DNA from 4 places in the Janthinobacterium sp. PAMC25594 genome. Region 1 is predicted to be linked to each of the others. Evidence: predicted binding sites of a transcription regulator. Region 1 holds the regulator's gene; each other region holds the start of a gene.
The links. The regulator sigma-54, encoded in region 1, starts transcription at its own class of promoters, with help from an activator protein. The targets are predictions, from matches to a motif close to TGGCANGNAANCTGCTTT.
Positions count from the first base shown of each region.

Region 2: the regulator sigma-54 is predicted to act here: its motif matches at 2,121-2,138, upstream of pepA (flocculation-associated PEP-CTERM protein PepA).
Region 3: the regulator sigma-54 is predicted to act here: its motif matches at 2,148-2,165, upstream of KY494_RS14380 (TorF family putative porin).
Region 4: the regulator sigma-54 is predicted to act here: its motif matches at 1,120-1,137, upstream of KY494_RS16705 (EDSAP-1 family PEP-CTERM protein).

Region 1 is NZ_CP080377.1:3,443,951-3,448,587, reverse strand. It holds gene lptA (lipopolysaccharide transport periplasmic protein LptA) at 1-306, shown strand, start outside; gene lptB (LPS export ABC transporter ATP-binding protein) at 306-1,061, shown strand; gene KY494_RS15475 (RNA polymerase factor sigma-54) at 1,066-2,544, shown strand; gene hpf (ribosome hibernation-promoting factor, HPF/YfiA family) at 2,614-2,973, shown strand; gene KY494_RS15465 (3-hydroxyisobutyryl-CoA hydrolase) at 3,270-4,355, shown strand; gene rapZ (RNase adapter RapZ) at 4,356-4,637, opposite strand, start outside.
Region 2 is NZ_CP080377.1:6,066,250-6,070,886, reverse strand. It holds gene KY494_RS27200 (DEAD/DEAH box helicase) at 1-289, shown strand, start outside; gene KY494_RS27195 (acyl-CoA thioesterase) at 378-836, opposite strand; gene KY494_RS27190 (hypothetical protein) at 918-1,286, opposite strand; gene KY494_RS27185 (hypothetical protein) at 1,416-1,553, opposite strand; gene KY494_RS27180 (hypothetical protein) at 1,792-1,965, opposite strand; gene pepA (flocculation-associated PEP-CTERM protein PepA) at 2,214-3,044, shown strand; gene KY494_RS27170 (nitroreductase family protein) at 3,123-4,235, opposite strand; gene KY494_RS27165 (ThiF family adenylyltransferase) at 4,236-4,637, opposite strand, start outside.
Region 3 is NZ_CP080377.1:3,193,167-3,197,803, reverse strand. It holds gene KY494_RS14395 (hypothetical protein) at 1-451, shown strand, start outside; partial or broken gene KY494_RS14390 (magnesium chelatase domain-containing protein) at 948-1,616, opposite strand; gene KY494_RS14385 (accessory factor UbiK family protein) at 1,728-1,976, opposite strand; gene KY494_RS14380 (TorF family putative porin) at 2,246-3,013, shown strand; gene KY494_RS14375 (P-II family nitrogen regulator) at 3,025-3,363, shown strand; gene KY494_RS14370 (ammonium transporter) at 3,375-4,637, shown strand, end outside.
Region 4 is NZ_CP080377.1:3,714,576-3,719,212, forward strand. It holds gene KY494_RS16690 (dodecin) at 1-157, shown strand, start outside; gene KY494_RS16695 (hypothetical protein) at 176-487, opposite strand; gene KY494_RS16700 (hypothetical protein) at 639-1,013, shown strand; gene KY494_RS16705 (EDSAP-1 family PEP-CTERM protein) at 1,225-2,217, shown strand; gene KY494_RS16710 (LytR C-terminal domain-containing protein) at 2,282-3,352, opposite strand; gene KY494_RS16715 (type II secretion system F family protein) at 3,364-4,302, opposite strand; gene KY494_RS16720 (type II secretion system F family protein) at 4,318-4,637, opposite strand, start outside.

The DNA.
Region 1 (4,637 bases):
GCCACCTTCCGCCAGAAGCGCGATGGCGCGGGCGACCTGTGGGTCGAAGGCGAGGCGGAGCGCGTGGAATACGACAACAAGACGGAAGTGGTGAAACTGTTTTCCAAGGCCAAGCTGACGCGCCTGGAAGGCACGAAAGTGACCGACGTGGCCAACGGCGCCTTCATCTCGTATGACAGCCGCAAGGAAGTATTCAAAATGGAAAATTCCGACAGCGGCACCAGCACGCCGGATGGCGGCAGCGTGCGCATGGTGATCCAGCCGAAGCCCAAGACGCCGGCCACGCCCGCGCCAGGAAAGAACTAATGGACAATACACGTTGCGGCAGCACCCTGATCGTTCGCGGGCTGCAAAAAACCTATGGCAAGCGGCAAGTCGTGCATGATGTCTCGCTGCAAGTCGAATGCGGCGAAGTGGTGGGCTTGCTGGGCCCGAACGGCGCCGGCAAGACCACCTCGTTCTACATGATCGTCGGCCTGGTGCCGTCGGACGGCGGCAGCATCGATATCAGCGGCGTGGACATTTCCCGCCTGCCCATCCACCGCCGCGCGCAGATGGGCCTGTCGTATCTGCCGCAGGAAGCGTCCGTCTTCCGCAAGCTGACGGTGGAAGACAATATCCGCGCCGTGCTGGAAATCCAGACCGTCGAAGGCCGTCCCCTGAAGAAGGCCGAGATCGAAGAGCGCCTGGATAAATTGCTGGCCGACTTGCAAATTGAAAAGTTGCGCGAGAACCAGGCGCTGTCCCTGTCGGGCGGCGAGCGCCGCCGCGTGGAAATCGCCCGCGCGCTGGCCACCGACCCGCGTTTCGTGCTGCTCGACGAGCCGTTCGCCGGCGTCGATCCCATCGCCGTGATCGAGATCCAGCGCATCGTGCGCTTCTTGAAGGAGCGCAATATCGGCGTGCTGATCACCGATCATAATGTGCGCGAGACGCTGGGTATTTGCGACCGTGCCTACATCATCAACCAGGGCTCGGTGCTGGCGTCGGGACGCCCCGACGACATCATCGCGAACGAGTCGGTACGCCGGGTCTATCTGGGCGAACACTTCCGCATGTGAGCCAATGAAACAATCATTGCAGCTGCGCACCTCGCAGCACCTGGCACTGACGCCGCAGTTGCAGCAATCGATACGCCTGCTGCAATTGTCTACCCTGGAATTGCACCAGGAACTCGAGCAACTGCTGACGGACAATCCCTTGCTCGAGCGCCTCGACGATCCGCTCGACCGTTCGCTGCGCCTGCTGTCCGACGGGGCCCTGAGTTCCACGGCCGCGCCGGCCGAAGCGCCGCCCCAGCCGCCAGGCCAGGAGGCGCCCGCAGCGCCAGCCGAAGCGGAAACCTTTGACGGCGAGGCGGGTGACAGCCCGGCCGCCGCGGACGGCGGCGACAGCGACTGGAGCGAGGCGAGCCGGGGCAAGGCGCCCGACGACGAAGATTCGCGTCCGCAACTGGAGGCCCATCACTGCACCCTGCGCGAACACCTGATGGAGCAGATGCGCGTGACGGTGCTCGAATTGCGTGACCGCGCGCTGGTCGAGCTGATCATCGACGCGCTCGACGACAATGGCTACCTGGAAGAGTCACTCGACGACATCCTGGCGCGCCTGCCGGAAGAGCTGGAAATCGACGCCGACGAGATGCGCACGGCCTTGTCCCTGCTGCAAAGTTTCGATCCGCCGGGCGTGGGCGCGCGCAATGCATCCGAATGCCTGGCGTTGCAAATCAAGCGCTTGCCGCACGTCGCCATGGTGACGCGGCGCATGGCCCTCGTCATCGTGGAAAAGCACCTGGCCTGGTTTGCCCAGCGCGATTTCAACAAGCTGAAAAAAGCCCTCGATTGCGACGAGGAAGACTTGCGTGAAGCGCAGACGGTGATTCGCCAGTGTAATCCGCATCCGGGCGCCGTGTTTGCCTCGGACGTGTCCGATTACGTGGTGCCCGACGTCGTCGTCAAGCGCGCGCGCAATGGCTGGCAAGTCACCCTGAACAATGACGTCATGCCGCGCCTGCGCGTCAACGCCATGTACGCCAACCTGCTCAAGCAGGGCAAGGGCGAGGGCGCCATGGGTGCACAGTTGCAGGAAGCCAAGTGGCTGATCAAGAATATGCGCCAGCGCTTCGACACGATCCTGCGCGTGGCGCAGGCGATAGTAGAAAGACAAAAGAACTTTTTCTCGCATGGGGCCGTTGCCATGCGCCCCCTTGTGCTCCGTGAAATAGCTGATACACTGGGTTTACACGAGAGTACTATCTCGCGGGTAACAACTCAAAAGTACATGCTGACCCCGCACGGCATGTTCGAGTTGAAATATTTCTTTGGTAGCCACGTCGCCACCGAAGCGGGGGGCGAAGCGTCATCGACGGCGATACGGGCATTGATCGTGCAACTGACAGGAGCAGAAGACCCTAAAAATCCTTTATCCGACAGTAAGATTGCGGACATGCTGGGGGAACAAGGCATGGTGATTGCGCGACGTACTGTTGCCAAATACCGGGAAGCGTTGAAAATTCCGCCAGTGAGCCTGCGTAAGTGTTTGTAAGTTTTTTTCGGTTCCTCTGCGGGCCGGATAGGATGGACCGCACGAACCCGATCATCTTTAGGAGTGTGTATGAATCTCACCATCAGCGGACATCATCTCGAAGTGACACCAGCCATCCGTGAATACGTACAAACGAAGCTGGAGCGCGTGAAACGTCATTTCGATCAAGTTATCGATATCGCCGTGATTCTGACCGTGGATAACCTCAAAGAGAAAGAAAAACGTCAAAAGGCCGAAGTCAACCTGCGTCTGAGTGGCAAAACCGTCTATGTGGAAAGCCTGGCGCATGACCTGTATGCCGCAATCGATACCCTGATCGACAAGCTGGACAGGCAAGTGATGAAGTACAAAACCAAAGTGCAAGGGCACGGTAAAGAGGCGATCAAGCATCTGCCAGACAACTCGGAAGAAGAATTCGCCGCCGCCTAACTGGCCCGCGACTTTCAACCGGTTGTGATCAACTAAGGGCGCACATTGCGCCCTTTTTTGCGCCTGGACCTGTTGAACGCAATCTTCCCCGCACAGGCGCTAAGTAACCCCCAATAAATTATTGTGATTTCTGACTTCCATAACCGGCCCTCTGCGGCGTTGCCCGCTGCTAGCAGTGCTCGCACTGCGTCGCAGCGGGCGCCTTGCATAGCATCCGGTTCTGTTCGTCATAAATTCACAATAATTTCCTGAGGATTACTTAGAATGTTTGCACTTTCACTTCTTTCCTGCCTGCCATGAGCAACTTCGTCCAGACCTCCATTCGCCACCGCACCGGACACATCGTGCTCGACCGTCCGAAAGCCTTCAATTCCCTGTCGCTGGAGATGGTGCGCGCCCTGAGTGCCGTCTTGCTGGCCTGGCGCGACGATCCGCAGGTGGACGCCGTCGTGATCCGTTCCAGCAGCGAGAAAGCGCTGTGCGCCGGTGGCGATATCCGTTTCTTTTACGATGCGGGCCTGGCTACGCCGCAAGGCGGCAGCGCGTTGCTGGAAGACTTCTTTACGGAAGAATACGCGTTAAATCATGTGATTCACTTCTATCCGAAACCGTATATCGCCGTGATGGATGGCGTGGTGATGGGCGGCGGCATGGGCGTGGCGCAAGCGGGGCCAGGCAACCGCCTGCGCATCGTCACGGGCCGCACTCGCATGGCCATGCCGGAAGTCAATATCGGCCTGTTCCCGGACGTGGGCGGCAGCTATTTCCTGTCCCGCCTGGCGGGCCAGCTGGGTCTGTACCTGGGCTTGACAGGCCTGACGATCAACGCGGCCGATGCCCTGTACACGGGCCTGGCCGATGTGTACCTGCCCGAGGCGCACATGGGAGCGCTGCTGGCCCTGTTCGAATCGACGCCGGGAGAGGCCTTGCCGGTGGCCATCAAGGCCTTGGCGGCACCGTTCCACGCCGAGGCGGGTATTTCTCCTCTGGCCGCGGCGCGCGCGGCGCTGGACCGCCACTTCAGCGCCCCTTCGGTGGCCGCCATCATGGTGTCGCTGGCGCAGGACGACAGCGCGTTCGCGGCGAAGGCCCTGGCGGCCATGCGCCTGCGTTCGCCCTTGATGATGTCGGTGACCCTGGAATTACTGCGGCGCGGTGCCCACCTGGGCGTGGCCGATTGCCTGCGCCTGGAGCGCAGCGTGGTGCGCCACAATTTCGCGCATGGCGAAGTGCTCGAAGGCGTGCGCGCGCTGGTGGTCGACAAGGACAATGCGCCGCGCTGGAACCCCGCCAGCCTGGACGAGGTCGATGCAGCCATGGTGGCGCGTTTCTTTGCGCCCGTCTGGCCGGCGTCAGCGCATCCGCTGCGCCACCTGGATTAACTAAGAGCGCTCGCGATGGCGCAGCACGACTCTTTCGTTGGGGCCGAAGTATTGCGCCAGCCGTTCCGCCATGTACACGGAGCGGTGCTGGCCGCCCGTGCAACCGAGCGCCACCGTCAGATAGCTGCGGTTGTCGGATTTGAATGACGGCAACCACTTCTCGATGAAGGCGCGGATGTCGGCCAGCAGTTCCAGCGCGCTTGGCTGCGCGTCGAGGAAGGCGATCACGGGCGCATCGCGTCCGTCGAGCGGACGCAGCGCCAGGTCGTAATAGGGATTCGG
Region 2 (4,637 bases), 2.6 Mb from region 1:
CGCTGAAGGCATGAACGTCAAGCGCATCGAACGCTTCACCAAGCAATTGATCCCGGTCAATGTCATCGAAGGTTTCGAGCCTAAGAAAACGGCGTCGGCACCACGTTCGAGCGCCCGTCCAGGCGGCTGGAAACCAGGCGACAACCGTGGCGGCGCGAAGCCAGCGCAACGCACGTTCAGCAAGCCAGGCGCACCACGCAAAGACGGCGCACCTAGCACCGGCGGCGGCTACAAGGGTTCCAACCCGCGCAGCACCGACGGCGCACGCCGCAGCTACGGCGACCGTTAATCACGGCGCCATGCCGCCAGCAGGCGGCAGGCAATAAAAAAACGGCCACCAGATCGCTCTGGTGGCCGTTTTTTCATGTCCGCTGCATTTATTTCTTCGACACCTTCTGGCGCGACAGCTTGCGCAGCTTGGCTTGCTCGAAGCGCACCTGCTGCTCCGGCGTTTCCAGTACCAGCGGCGGCACGGCCACGGGCTTGCGGTTGGCGTCCACGGCCACCATCGTGAAATAGCAGCTGTTGGCGTGGCGCACCAGGCGCTGCTGGATGTTTTCCGTCACCACGCGGATGCCCACCTCCATCGAGGTCGTGCCCGTGTAATTGATCGAGGCCAGGAAGGTCACCAGCTCACCCACGTGGATAGGCTGCAAGAACATCACCTGGTCCACCGACAAGGTGACCACATAGCTGCCCGAATAGCGGCTGGCGCAGGCGTAGGCGACGCTGTCGAGGTATTTCAGGATGGTGCCGCCGTGCACATTGCCGGAAAAGTTGGCCATATCGGGCGTCATCAGGACCGTCATCGTCAGTTCATGGGCCGACCAGTTCATCGCGCTGTCCAAAGTGTTCTCCAAGGGGGAATAAAAGTGAGGGGGATGTAAAAACCGGCCCCAGGGGCCGGTGTAGAGACCTTAAAGGCCCAGGGTGTCGATGTCGACCAGCGAGTCGCGGCCCTTGTCGGAAATGTCGTGGCCCTCGCCTTCCGCGCGCGCCACGATGTGGGCTTTCTTGCCCAGGAAATAGGCCACGTCCGATTCCAGCTTGGTCAGCGGATCGGCGGCGACGGCGCGCAGCCCCATGATGCAGCGGCGCAGGAACAGCAACTGTTGTGCTTTCTCGGTGATGGACAAACGGCCATCGCGTGCATAGCTGAGCAGCTTCAGGCCGGACAGGCGCTTGGCATTGCGGGCAACGCAAGCACTGGGGCGCTCGGTCTTGATGCCGCGTGCAACTTGCTCCAGCGCGTCATATTCATCGGTTGTTAATTTCTCGTTCTTCATTACTTTTCCATAAAAGGCCAGGTGTTCGGCCCCCATGGTACGCGCCCCGCTGCGCATCGGCAACAGGCAACGTGATTCAGTCGCCGCCCACCCTGCGGATGGCGTACCGAAAATGCGCGTGAAGCGCGCTTATTTGTAGCTGCGCAGCAGCAGCCACGCCAGGCCGCAACCAGCCACGGCGCCCGCCAGCGCCAGCGCTGCGAGGTTTTTGCTGGTGATCACAGGGCGCCGGCCCAGGTAGATTTTGTTATGCAAGGAATTGCCCATGATGGCCTCCTGTACAAGAATTTTTATGATGTCTCATTATAAGAACAGAATCGTGACGGCCACATGACACACAGCAGTTAGCGCTTGATTTGTATCCACTCGGCAACGTTTATTGGCATTTTTGTTGTTTAATTGGCGTGGCAATCCGGCCGCCCGCGCAATCCATTTCCGACCAGAAATAAACAGCGCGCGGCAGTGGCCTCGCCGCTCAGGTCCACTCAGGTGCGCGACGACTTGCTCAGCCCATCTTGACGGGCGGCTGCGGCGGCGTCGGTTCCTCGACGGGCACGGGATCCGTGTGCGGCGGCTTTTCTGGCGGCGGCATCAGCGGATCGCCTTCGGGCGGCGGCGGAATATCCGGTTCAGGCGTGCTGTGCGCACGCAGCGGGGCATGACGGGATGGTAGTTGCATGGTGACCTCCTTTGCCCCACTGTAGCCGATGACAGGAAAGACTGGCGCCCGCGAGCCGCGCCATAGGCCGGGTAAAACGTCGATTTTTTTTACACACGCGCGAAAAATGGCACCCCTGTTTTTATAAGCTGTTGAATTCAAATGCAAATATTAGATGGTACGAATTCTGCTTCAAGGGCGTATGAGGTTATCTGAGGCAGCCGCCACAGTGACCTGGTCCGATCACCCCTCACGCTGAAGGAAATGCCATGAAAACGCTGTCCTCATTCCTGCGTCTCGCTCTCTCCGCGGCCACCATCGGCGCCGCGCTGATCAGTGCTCCCGCATTCGCTGGTCCTTTATTTACCGTCAACGAAGGTTCCGTCCCCGGTACCGCAGCCAATCTGGTTGTGGCCGACCGCATCAGCTTTGAATATCACGCGCGCGTCGAACAAACCATCGTTGGCGGTTTGGGCGGTGGCAACGATCCCTTCGTTGAAACAGGCTTTCTGACCAAGGCCGCTTTCGGCAGCCCCACTGGCGGCAGCGTGCCATCGCAACTGAACGCCCTCAATGGCTATGGCATGTATGGCCTGTTCACCATCACCGGCCAATCCGATACGCTGGCTGGCGGGATCCACGCCAACTTTCAAACCCTGAGCATGACCTTGTACATCGACCCCAACCAGGACACGTCACTGTCGGTCAGTAACGTGGCAGGCTCGCCGGTGAATGTTGGAGCCTCCGGGGATGACTATGCGATCGTGACCTACACGCTCGATCTGGGCGAAGCACACATTTTCGCCGGCCTGGCCCAAGGCGACTTCAAGGCCTTGCTTAACGCCACGCTGACGCCGCAAGGACAGTTGTTCTTCGTCAATCCTAACCCATTCTTCCCGCTGGAGTCCCTCAGCGGGAATACGAACAGCTTCATCGGCGGCAGCTTGACCAACAGTTTTGTCGCGATGGCCGACGGTGGCGGCCTGGAATTATTCCAGGCCGCTGTACCTGAACTAGGCACCATCGCCCTGCTCGGTATCGGCCTGTTTGGCCTGGGCATGACTGCGCGCCGCCAGCAAGGCGGGCAACGCCAGGCTTGACATGCGATCATCGCGCCTGAAAGCCGCTGAGGTCCTCAGCGGCTTTTTTCGCTGTGGCAAGCGGCAAACCCATGCCGTTCATGCAAGCGTCCTCCCGTTGACCGGCGCCACCAGCAAGTCGTGCAGCGGCCGGCGCAAGGAGCGCGCCTGGGCCGCCGGGCCGGCGCCGATGCGACCAAGGAACACGGCCCGATCAAACGCCACCGCACCCAGCACGGCCTGGCATTGCAGCGCCAGTTCCTGCGCCAGTTCCAGCATGCCGTCGGTGCGCGAAAAAGCCCGCCGTTCGCGCACATAACGGGCGAAGATCAGCGGCGTCAGTTCCGGCTGTAATTGCAGGCCCAGCTGCGTGGCCGTCAGCCAGAAGCGCTGCATGGCCCTGCCCGCCGCCACGTAATCGTCGATGTGACGCGGCGGCGCCTCGGCCAGCAGCACGAAATGCGCGGCGCAATACAGGCCCGGCAGCAAGTCCATCTGCAGACGCGGGGCAATGGTGCCTCCCAGCCAGGTATTGAAAAAATCCACGCGGCGCCAGCTGTGCATGACCCAGCGCATCAGCCGCGCCGTCATCGGGTCCACGCCCAGCGCCTGTTCCGGGATGCGGTCGCTGCTGAAGCGCGCCCCCCACTCGATGACGTCGCGGTGTACCTTGTGCGCTTCGGGCATGGTCAGGCGCAGCTTCGCATTGTCGAACATCAGGCGCGCGCAGGCCAGGCGCATGCGCCAGCCTTCAAACCACTGCACGCTGTAGCCGGGCGGCAAGCTGGCCGCCAAGGCCGCCTTTTCGCTGGCGCGCAGGCGGCGCGTGCTGAGCCGTCGCCGCTGCACGCTGCGCTGCGGCAGGAAGGCCGCCAGCGGGTCGGGCAGCATGCCGGGGCTGTCGACAAAGCGCACGTCAAACGTGGGCAAGGTGTCGGGCAAGCCGCCGCGCCGGCGCGCTTCCATGCGCAAGCCATGGCTGCTGGCCGCCAGCGCCATACTTTCAAGCAAGGCGCCCAGCGACAGCTGGCTGGGATGGCCGTCAAGGTCGTACACGCAGTGGCTGCGCGTATCGAAGCCATGCACGACGACATGGCGCGGGTCCACGACTTCAAAGCGCCACGGCTGCGTGTTGTCGCCGCTGGGTGCCCAGCGCGCCTGGTCGAGAATGTTTTCCAGTACGGGATCGATCATCAGCGGTGCCTGTGCCATTTATGCCCCCTGCGCCGCGCGGCGCCGCTTGATGATGGCCATCGTCAGGCGTTGCAGCGGATGACGGTTGCCGCCGGGACGCCAGGTACGCACGAGCTTGTTGCGGTAGGCGTCGAAATGCATGCCGTGCGGCGCCGCCATCACCTTGCCGCGTTTTAACAGGATCTTCAAGGCTTCCGTGGCGGCCGCGCCCGCGCACAACTGGCAACCCATGATGGTCGACGGTCCACGCCGCTCCTTCAGGTTGATGGCCGACGGGTCGACCAGGTAGGGGCCGTGCAAGCCGGCCGGCGCCAGCCCGACGAGAAAGCGCAGGGCTTTTTCTTCCTCGGGCAAGTCGCCCCAGCCAAAATACTCTTCGAACGTCATGCCGCCCGGCATGAAGCTGAGCACGGCCGTGCC
Region 3 (4,637 bases), 250 kb from region 1:
CAAAGATGGCTTCACTTGTGAAAAAATTAAAGACAAAATAGTTCGTGCATCGTGTATAGATTCCCGCAATGAAAAAAATGATATAAATAAGGGGGAGAAAGAAAGAAATGATGCAATACAGAAATTTGTGAAGGAGGCAAAATATAAACTAACCTCTGATTTAAAAGATCCTGTTTCTGCACAATTAACTGAATTGTTGTATGTTAAGGATTCATCGTCTAAGTCGGAATTTCTTTGCGGTATGGTTAATGCAAAAAATTCCTATGGTGGTTATATCGGTGCGAAACCCTTCTATGTTCAAAAGTTTGAAAACCCAATTAGCGGGAATTCTCAGAATCAATTTCTTACGTGGATAGCTGGGCAAGAAGAAGTTAGTGTCGGAATGGAAGGCGCAAATATAAAGTTGGCAATGGCTTACTGTGGTGTGAAATCAGCCATACCTGTGCAGTAGAAAAATAAACTGAACTATAGAAAATTAAATTTAATGGTTATTGAGGGATATCTTTAACATCAATAATCATTATATCTTTTGACTGTATTAAAAAAACTCTGGGCTTATCACTGATGCGAATTAGAACCTCCCCAGTATCAAATAAGCTGTAATCATATACAGAGACTACGCCCGAGTACTGGCTGCTTGGGACTTTATTTTGAACTACCACGTATGCATTTGAATTTTCATCATAAGCAGTGAAGCGATCAACTATCGACATGCGGAACCTTGAATGGAAAATGAAGAAATACACCAAAAGCAAAAATAAAGAAAATGCAAATGATTTTTGATTCACTCCTTAATAGTAAGTCGAACTGAGAAAGGGGCGGCTTCATATATTCTAGTGCCACAGTCGAAATCGATCAGCTTGGCATCGATCTTGACTATCATAGTAGCATCATTGCCTATTAGGCACTCACTGAGACTCAAGAAATATTATTGGTGTATTCGCACACAAGAGCAGGACGTTGTGGCCGCCCGCGGCCGCCACTTCCAGTGCGCGTCGCGCCTGCTGCTGCCCCTGCACATCGGCAAAGTCGGGATACGCAAAAACCTGCGCTGCCAGCACGGGCTGATGGCGTTGCAGGGCCGTCTGGCTGGCGGGCGCGGCAAAATGCGCGCAGACCTCGAGCAGGCTGTGGGCGGGATAGATGCAGGCATCGCTGACGAGAGCCGCCTCGTCCGCGTTCGCTTGCGGCAGGATGAAGGCGCGCGGTGTGCCCGATTGGCTGCGCTGCATGGCAAACGTCATGGCCAGCGCACCGCGGATGGGGCGTAGCTGGCCCGACAGCGACAGTTCGCCCGCGAACTCGTAGTGGTGTAGTTGGTTGCCCGGCAACTGGCCGGAGGCGGCCAGGATGCCCAGCGCAATGGGCAAGTCGAAGCGGCCCGATTCCTTGGGCAAGTCCGCAGGCGCCAGATTGGCCGTGATGCGCCGCGCCGGCATCTCGAAGCCGCAGTTTTGCAGCGCGGCGCGCACGCGGTCGCGCGATTCCTTCACTTCCGTATCCGGCAGGCCGACTATCGTAAACGAGGGCAAGCCATTGGCAAGGTGGACTTCGACACTTACCTCGGGTGCCTCCATGCCGGCCAGGGCGCGGCTTTTCAGGACGGCCAGACTCATCAGACTCCCCTGTGGCGCGAGCGCGGTCAGGATCAGTCTAGCGCTTGAAGCGCTGTCAGGCTTGAGATATGCCAGCAAGGCCGTGTAAATCGCGACCTTGCTGGCGGTACTTTATGCCTTTGCTTCGTTCAGGCGCGTTTCCAGTTCGATCAGGCGCAATTCCAGTGCATCGAGCTTGGCGCGGGTCTTGGCCAGCACTTGCGCCTGGATATCGAATTCCTCGCGCGTGACGAGATCGAGGCGGGCGAAGCCCTGGGTCATCATCGATTTCACGTTTTTCTCGATATCCTTGGCCGGCGAGTTCTCGATGGCCTGGTGAATCTTGCCTTGCAAGTCGTTAAAGAAGGTATTCATGTCCATGGTCAGTCCTTTTATGGTGCGGCATGTGCATCGCACCATTGCGGTGCACAGCGGTGTTAATCTGGTGCGAAAATAGGCAAATCCACAACGCTTCAGCAGCCCATTCCCGCATGCCCAAGGGCTTGCAGGGTATGTATGGACGGAAATGCACCTGTCAAGGCGGCTGAGAGCTGGCACGTATTCTGCTAAAGAAGTGATGAACGCTTTGTGATCTCCAGCCAAGATTTTAAACCTCAACCGCTTTAAAAGTTCAATAAAAGGGAATCGCCATGAAGAATCTGTCCAAGAACATGACTTTAGCAGCAGCGTTGACGCTGGCCATGACCGCCTTGTGCGGTAGCGCCATGGCCCAGGATGCAGTGGCAGCACCTGCTGCGGCCGAAGCCGTACCTGATAACGTGGTGAGCTACAACGTGGCGCTGACCAGCGATTACCGTTACCGCGGTGTGTCGCAAAGCCGCCTGAACCCGGCCGTCAGCGGCGGTGCCGACTATACCCACAATCCGACGGGCCTGTATGTCGGCACCTGGCTGTCGAGCATCAAATGGATCAAGGATGGCGGCGGCGATACCAGCCTGGAATGGGATATCTATGCCGGCAAGCGTGGCGAGATCAGCAAGGATTTCACCTATGACGTGGGCGGCCTGTATTACTTCTACCCATCGAATGGGCTGAGCACGAATGCCAACACCTTCGAGCTGTATGGTCAGCTTGGCTATGGTCCGGCCTACATCAAGTACTCGCACTCGACGACCAATCTGTTTGGTGTCGCCGACAGCAAGAACAGCGGCTACCTCGATGTGGGCGCGAATATCGATATGTACGAAGGTTATCTGCTGAACCTGCATGTGGGCCGCCAGAAGGTCGCACATAACGATTCCCTCAGCTACAACGATTACAAGATCGGCGTGACCAAGGATTTCGGCGTGGTGACCGTGGCTCTGGCCGCCGTCAAGGCCAACATCACGTCGCTGGCACCGAATGGCAAGAACCTGGCGAAATCCGGTCTCGTGCTGACCGTGTCCAAAACCTTTTAAGCGAGACTGCCATGAAAATGATTACCGCAATCATTAAACCGTTCAAACTGGACGAAGTACGCGAAGCCTTGTCGGCTATTAATGTGCAAGGCATTACCGTCACCGAAGTCAAAGGCTTCGGCCGCCAGAAAGGTCACACGGAACTCTACCGTGGGGCTGAGTATGTCGTCGATTTTTTGCCAAAAACCAAGATTGAAGCGGCCGTCGACGACGCCATTGTCGACCAGGCCATCGAAGCGATCGAAGGTGCCGCGCGTACCGGTAAAATCGGCGATGGCAAGATTTTCGTCTACAACCTGGAACAGGTCATCCGCATCCGTACCGGTGAAACCGGCAACGAAGCGCTCTAAGGGGAATATTGATGCATAAAAATATAACAAAATTGCTCGCCGGGATAGCCTGCCTGTGTGCGTTTGGCGTCGCCACGCCGAGCTTTGCCGATGCGCCCGCCAAGACGGAGGCGGCCACGACCACGGCCGTCGCCGCCCCCGCCGTGACGCCGGTGCCTGACGCCGCGCCCGCTGCCACCGCTCCGGCCCCGGCCGCTGCCGCGCCAGCCGCCGCGCCCGTCGCCAACAAGGGCGATACCAGCTTCATGATGATCAGCACCTTGTTGGTGATCTTGATGACCATCCCCGGCCTGGCCCTGTTCTACGGCGGCCTGGTGCGCTCGAAGAACATGCTGTCGGTGCTGATGCAAGTGTTCATGGTGTTCGCGCTGGTGATCGTGCTGTGGTGCATCTACGGCTACTCGATCGCCTTCACGGAAAAAACCGCCTTCTTCGGTGGCTTCGACCGCCTGTTCCTGAACGGTATCTGGGATCCGGCCAAGGGCACGTTTGCCGCCGCCGCCACCTTCAGCAAGGGCGTCGTCATTCCCGAGTTCGTCTTCGTGGCATTCCAGGGCACGTTTGCCGCCATCACCTGCGCACTGATCGTCGGCGCCTTTGCCGAGCGCGCCAAGTTTTCCGCCGTGCTGGCCTTCGTCGTGCTGTGGTTCACGTTCGCCTACCTGCCAGCGGCCCACATGGTGTGGTTCTGGACCGGTCCTGACCTGATCACCAATGCCGCCACCTCGGCCAGCGAAGCCCTGAAGGCGGGCTGGATCTGGCAAAAAGGCGCGCTGGACTTCGCCGGCGGCACCGTGGTGCACATCAACGCCGCCGTTGCCGGCCTGGTAGGTGCCATCATGATCGGCAAGCGCGTCGGCTACGGCCGCGAATCGATGGCACCGCACTCGCTGACGATGACCATGATAGGCGCATCCTTGCTGTGGGTGGGCTGGTTCGGTTTCAATGCCGGTTCCTCGCTGGAAGCGGGCGACGTGGCGGCCCTGGCCTTCGTCAACACCTTGCTGGCCACTGCCGCCGCCACCCTGTCGTGGGTGTTTGGCGAGTGGATCAGCAAAGGCAAGCCATCGATGCTCGGTGGCGCATCGGGCGCCGTGGCCGGCCTGGTGGCGATCACCCCGGCGGCCGGCTTTGTCGGCCCGATGGGCGGCCTGGTCATGGGCTTGCTGGCCGGTATCATCTGCCTGTGGGGCGTGAATGGCCTGAAACGCCTGATCGGCGCCGATGATTCGCTCGACGTGTTCGGCGTGCACGGCGTGGGCGGTATCCTGGGT
Region 4 (4,637 bases), 270 kb from region 1:
AAGCAGTGATCAGGCGATACGCGATGCCATTGCCAAGGCGGCGCTGACGGTCAAGCATATGGACTGGTATGAAGTGACGGAATCGCGCGGCCATATCGTCGATGGCAAGGTGGCGCACTTCCAGGTCACGCTGAAGGTCGGCTTCCGGCTGGAATAACGCAAAGCGGCGCGTTCATCACCGCCGCCCGGCCACCACCCGGCTCTCCAGCCACTCACGGCCGCCGGCCTCCAGCGCGGCCTCGATCACCTTTTCCGGCAAGCTATATACCGTTGCCCAACTGGCGCGGCCATCCTGCGTATTCGCGGGGAAACTGTGCGTCTCGATGGGCCAGTGGTACTTGCGTTTCAGCGCTTTCACGATGGCGGCCAGGGAGACGCGGCCTTGCAGCGGCTCGGCGCCGGACTGGTCGCGGTTCGACAGCAGCACGGCCAGGACCTGGCCGCGGCCCGTGCGCGCGCCGGGGAAAGTGGGAGTTTTGTTTGCCATGGCCTATTTTACCGGGCGTGGCGCGATGTGCCGCACCTTTGATCTGGCGCAAGCGCCGCACCGGCTTTGCGGCCACGATGGGTATTTCGCCAGGCGTGCCGGCGCCCCTCCGGCAGCCTGGGCCACTCATCACGGGGCACAGGAGCCTATCATGCACAGCCTGAACATCCATGCCATGCAATGGCAACCCGTTGCCGATATTTCCGCCGTCGACCCGCTGCTGCCCGCGGATCTGGCCTGCTTTCGTGAATTGCGCGACGTGCTGCAGCGCTATGGCGCACTCGACCGCTTCGGCATTTCCCTGATCCACCGCCATTTCGACATCGCCGACGACGAAGAGCTGATGGAATACACGGATGTGGCGCAACGCACCTTGACGGTCAAACCTGTCAAGAAAAGCGACATCGATTGGCAGCACACGACCATTACCAACTGGAAATTGACGGAAGGCGAGGAAGTGGCGCGCATCGGTTGCGGTTGCGCAAGCAATTCGGGTGGCCACCTGGGCTATCACCGTGGTACCTGAGGCTGGCCGACGCCGCCCATCAAGCGGCGTCGGCCTTTCTTACAGTTGACCTCTTCCAGTTCAGTCCGCTTCAGGCAAGTATTTGATTCAATAAGCTTTTTTTATATGGCACGCAAGCTGCTTATCCCTGTCTACGAGATGAATCCAGGCAAGTCATTCTGGATTCTTTGTCCCCCGGATTTTCCGAGACTGACTACGATAAGAGGCTGCGATGAACGTCGATCACACACGAAGCAAGACCCTGGGCTGGCTGGGCGCACTGGCGGCGGCAAGCCTGCTGGCCAGCGGCCAGGCGCAGGCCGGCGCGTACGGCCTGGCCGTCAATGAGTTGAACAATTTCCGCATCACCACCAGTGCCGGCAGCTTGTCGCTGGCCGGCGCCAACCGCAATGCCAGCGACAGCGCCTTCTTCGAAGGTGGCGCGGCCGTCAATCCGCGCGCCGTCAATACGGGGCCGGCCGCCAACGCCGACGTACTGCAAGTGTGTTCGGGGAGCGGCTGCAGCGGCTTGCCGCAAAACCGCTACGCACCCAGTCCCAGCTCCACCCTGGAATTCGCGCGCGGCGATGCGCACTCCTTCGGCAATATGCTCACGGCCACCGGCTCCACCGTGAGCGCTGTTGCGGAAGCACAGCGCAACACGGTCGGTGCCGCCACGGCCACGGCCGGCGACACGCTCACCGGTTCCATCAATCTGACCCTGTCGAGCGCCGGCTTCATCACCTTCAGCTTCATGGGACGGCGCGACTTGCGCACCAGCGTGACGACCATGGGCGACAAGTCGAACGTGTCGATCATGGATATTTTCAATATCTCGTGCAATGCCGCCAGCCCCGCCGGCTGCCTGTCGAACGCGAACGCCGATGGCGTGATCTTCCAGTTCGCTCCCGACGGCAACCCGAACAATGGCAGCGATATCAACGGCAACCATGGCGCCGGCAGCCTCGACCCGTTCAGCCTGAACATGACGGCCGGCACCAACGACCCGGCCACCGGGCGCGCCTTCACGAATGGCTTTGCGATGTTTTCCCTGACCTCGAATTTCGCCATGCCCGCCGGCAGCTATACCTTGAATTTCTCCAAGTCCACGCGCACCGATATCGTCGTCATCGATCCCCTGGTCGTCCCTGAGCCAGGCACGCTGTTCCTGTTGGGCACGGGACTGGCGGCCCTGGCGTTCACGCGCCGGCGCCAGTCGAAGTAATCAGCAGCATGCAAAACACGCGGCGCCTCATGGGCGCCGTTTTTTTTGCCTCCACAGCGGCGTTTTAACCGAGCCGCGCCAGTGCCTGGCGCGCCAGTTGCAACTGCTGCAGATAATAGCGGTGCAGCATGGCCGGATCGCTCAGGTCGCGCCCCAGTACCAGGCGCAGCTCGCTGGCCGGGCAGTCGGCGGCCTGGGTCTGCACCTGCGTCCCAAGCTGGCGGGCCAGCTGACGCGCCGCCTGCTCTTGCGCGGGCCGGTATTCGACGCGCGTGCGCGCCACCTGGAAGCTGGTTTCATTGGCCAGGCGCACCACTTGCACGGGAGCGACGGCCAGGCTGCGCGCCAGCGCGGCGGCCATGCCCGGCACGCCGTTGCCATTCACAATTTCCAGGCGCGGGCGCGGCGCGACCGCCGCCGGCATGGGCCGCTCGGGCACTGCGGCGGGTACGCTGCGCGCCGTCGCCGTCGCTGGCACACGCTGCAGCTGGGCCATGCCATCGCTCTGCGTGATCTCCACGCGCGCCATGACGGGCGCCTCCGGCAGCGGCGCGGGCACGGGCACAACCTTCGGCGCCGCCTCGCCGCGCAAGACCGCCAGGTCGCGCCGCAAGTCATGTTCCTGCAGGCTCTGCGCCTGGCGCCGCATGAGGGCCGCGCGCTCGCGCTGTCCCAGGCGCTCCAGCACCTGCGCCAGGTGCTGCCAGGCCAGCGCATTGAGCGGATCGAGCAGGCATGCCTGTTCCAGCACAGTCAACGCTTGCGCGTCGCGCCCGCTCAGATAATAGGCATGGCCCAGATTGCTGAACAGATAGGCCTGCTGCGGCAGCGCCATGCCCGTTTCCTGCGTCAGCGCCTGCCACTGGGCGATGGCGGCGGCGTGCTCGCCCCGCTGCGCATGCAGCACGGCCAGGCCGTTGCGCGCATTCACGTGGCGCGGCGCATGGCGCAGCGCCTGTTCATAGGCCGCCTGCGCGGCGGGCAGGTCGCCCCGCTCGAAATGCTGGCGCCCCGCGACATAAGCGGCATCGGCGTCAGGCCACGCCGGCACAGGTGTCTGGGCCAGTTGCGTGGTACAGGCGGCCAGTCCAAGGCAGGCACAGGCGGCGGCCAGGCGGGAGAGCGTCAAGCGCATGGTGACTCCTTTCAGCGGCTGGCCATGGCCGGCACGAGCACGCGATAGACTTCGATCACGGCCGGCCCCATGAGCACCAGCATCAGGGTGGGAAAGACGCAAAATATCAGCGGGAACAGCAGTTTTAACGCGATCTTCGCCGCCGCCTCCTCGGCCAGCAGGCTGCGCTTGCCGCGCAGGTTTTCCGAATGCACGCGCAGTGAATCGCCCATGCTGGTGCCGAAACGTTCCGATTGGATCAGCATGGCGACCAGGGTGTCGACATCTTCCACGCCGCTGCGCAGGGCCAGGTTGCGCAGCGCCTTTTCCTTGGAAAAGCCGGCGCGCATTTCCATCAGCACCAGTTGCAATTCCTGCGCCAGCACCACGCTTTTGATGTGGATCTCGCCCGATACCTTGACCAGCGCGCGCTCCAGGCTCAGGCCCGCTTCCACGCACACGGTCAGCAAGTCGAGCGCATCGGGGATATTTTCAAAGATGTCGCGCTGGCGCCGCTTGGCCGTGCTGGCCAGCACCAGGTTAGGCAGGTAATAGCCGATGGTGGCGCTGACGCACAGCAGCAACAGCAGCACGCTGCGCAGCTGCGCCGCCATGGCGCTGGCCGCGTACAGCCCCAGCACGGTGGGAAACAGCAGGGCCAGCACGGTTTTCGCCGCAAAGTACAGGGCGGGCGCGCTCGCTTGCCGCCAGCCCGCATTCATGAAGCGCGTGCGCAGCGGCGAGCGCTCCCAGCCCTCTTCCGGCAGCGACAGCTTGCTGAACGGCTGCGCCACGCGCGCCACGCGCTCCACCCAGCCAGAGTCGGCCACCGCATCGCTGGCCGCAGGCGCCGTGGCGCCGAACAGGCGCTGGCGCAAGGTGCCGGGAAAGAAGATCAGCCACGCCAGCAGGGCCAGTGCCACCACCACGGCAAAGACGATCAACAGGAACAGCAGTTGCGGGCCAGTCATGGCGTTTTCTCCACGTTAGATACGGATGCGGATCACATTGCGCATCCAGACGACACCCAAGGCCACCATGCCGGCCGCGTACCACAGCAATTTGATGCCGCTGGGATCGGTCCACAGCAGGCGGATGTATTGCGGGTTGACCAGCGCCATGACGCCGATCATCACCACCGGCATCAGTCCCAGCACCCAGGCCGACATGCGCCCCTCGGCCGACAGCACGCGCACCTGCCCCAGCAGTTTCAAACGGGCGCGGATGATGCGCGCGATGCTGACCAGCACTTCGGCCAAGTTCCCCCCCGATTCGCGCTGCACCAGCACGGCGATGACGAGGTAGC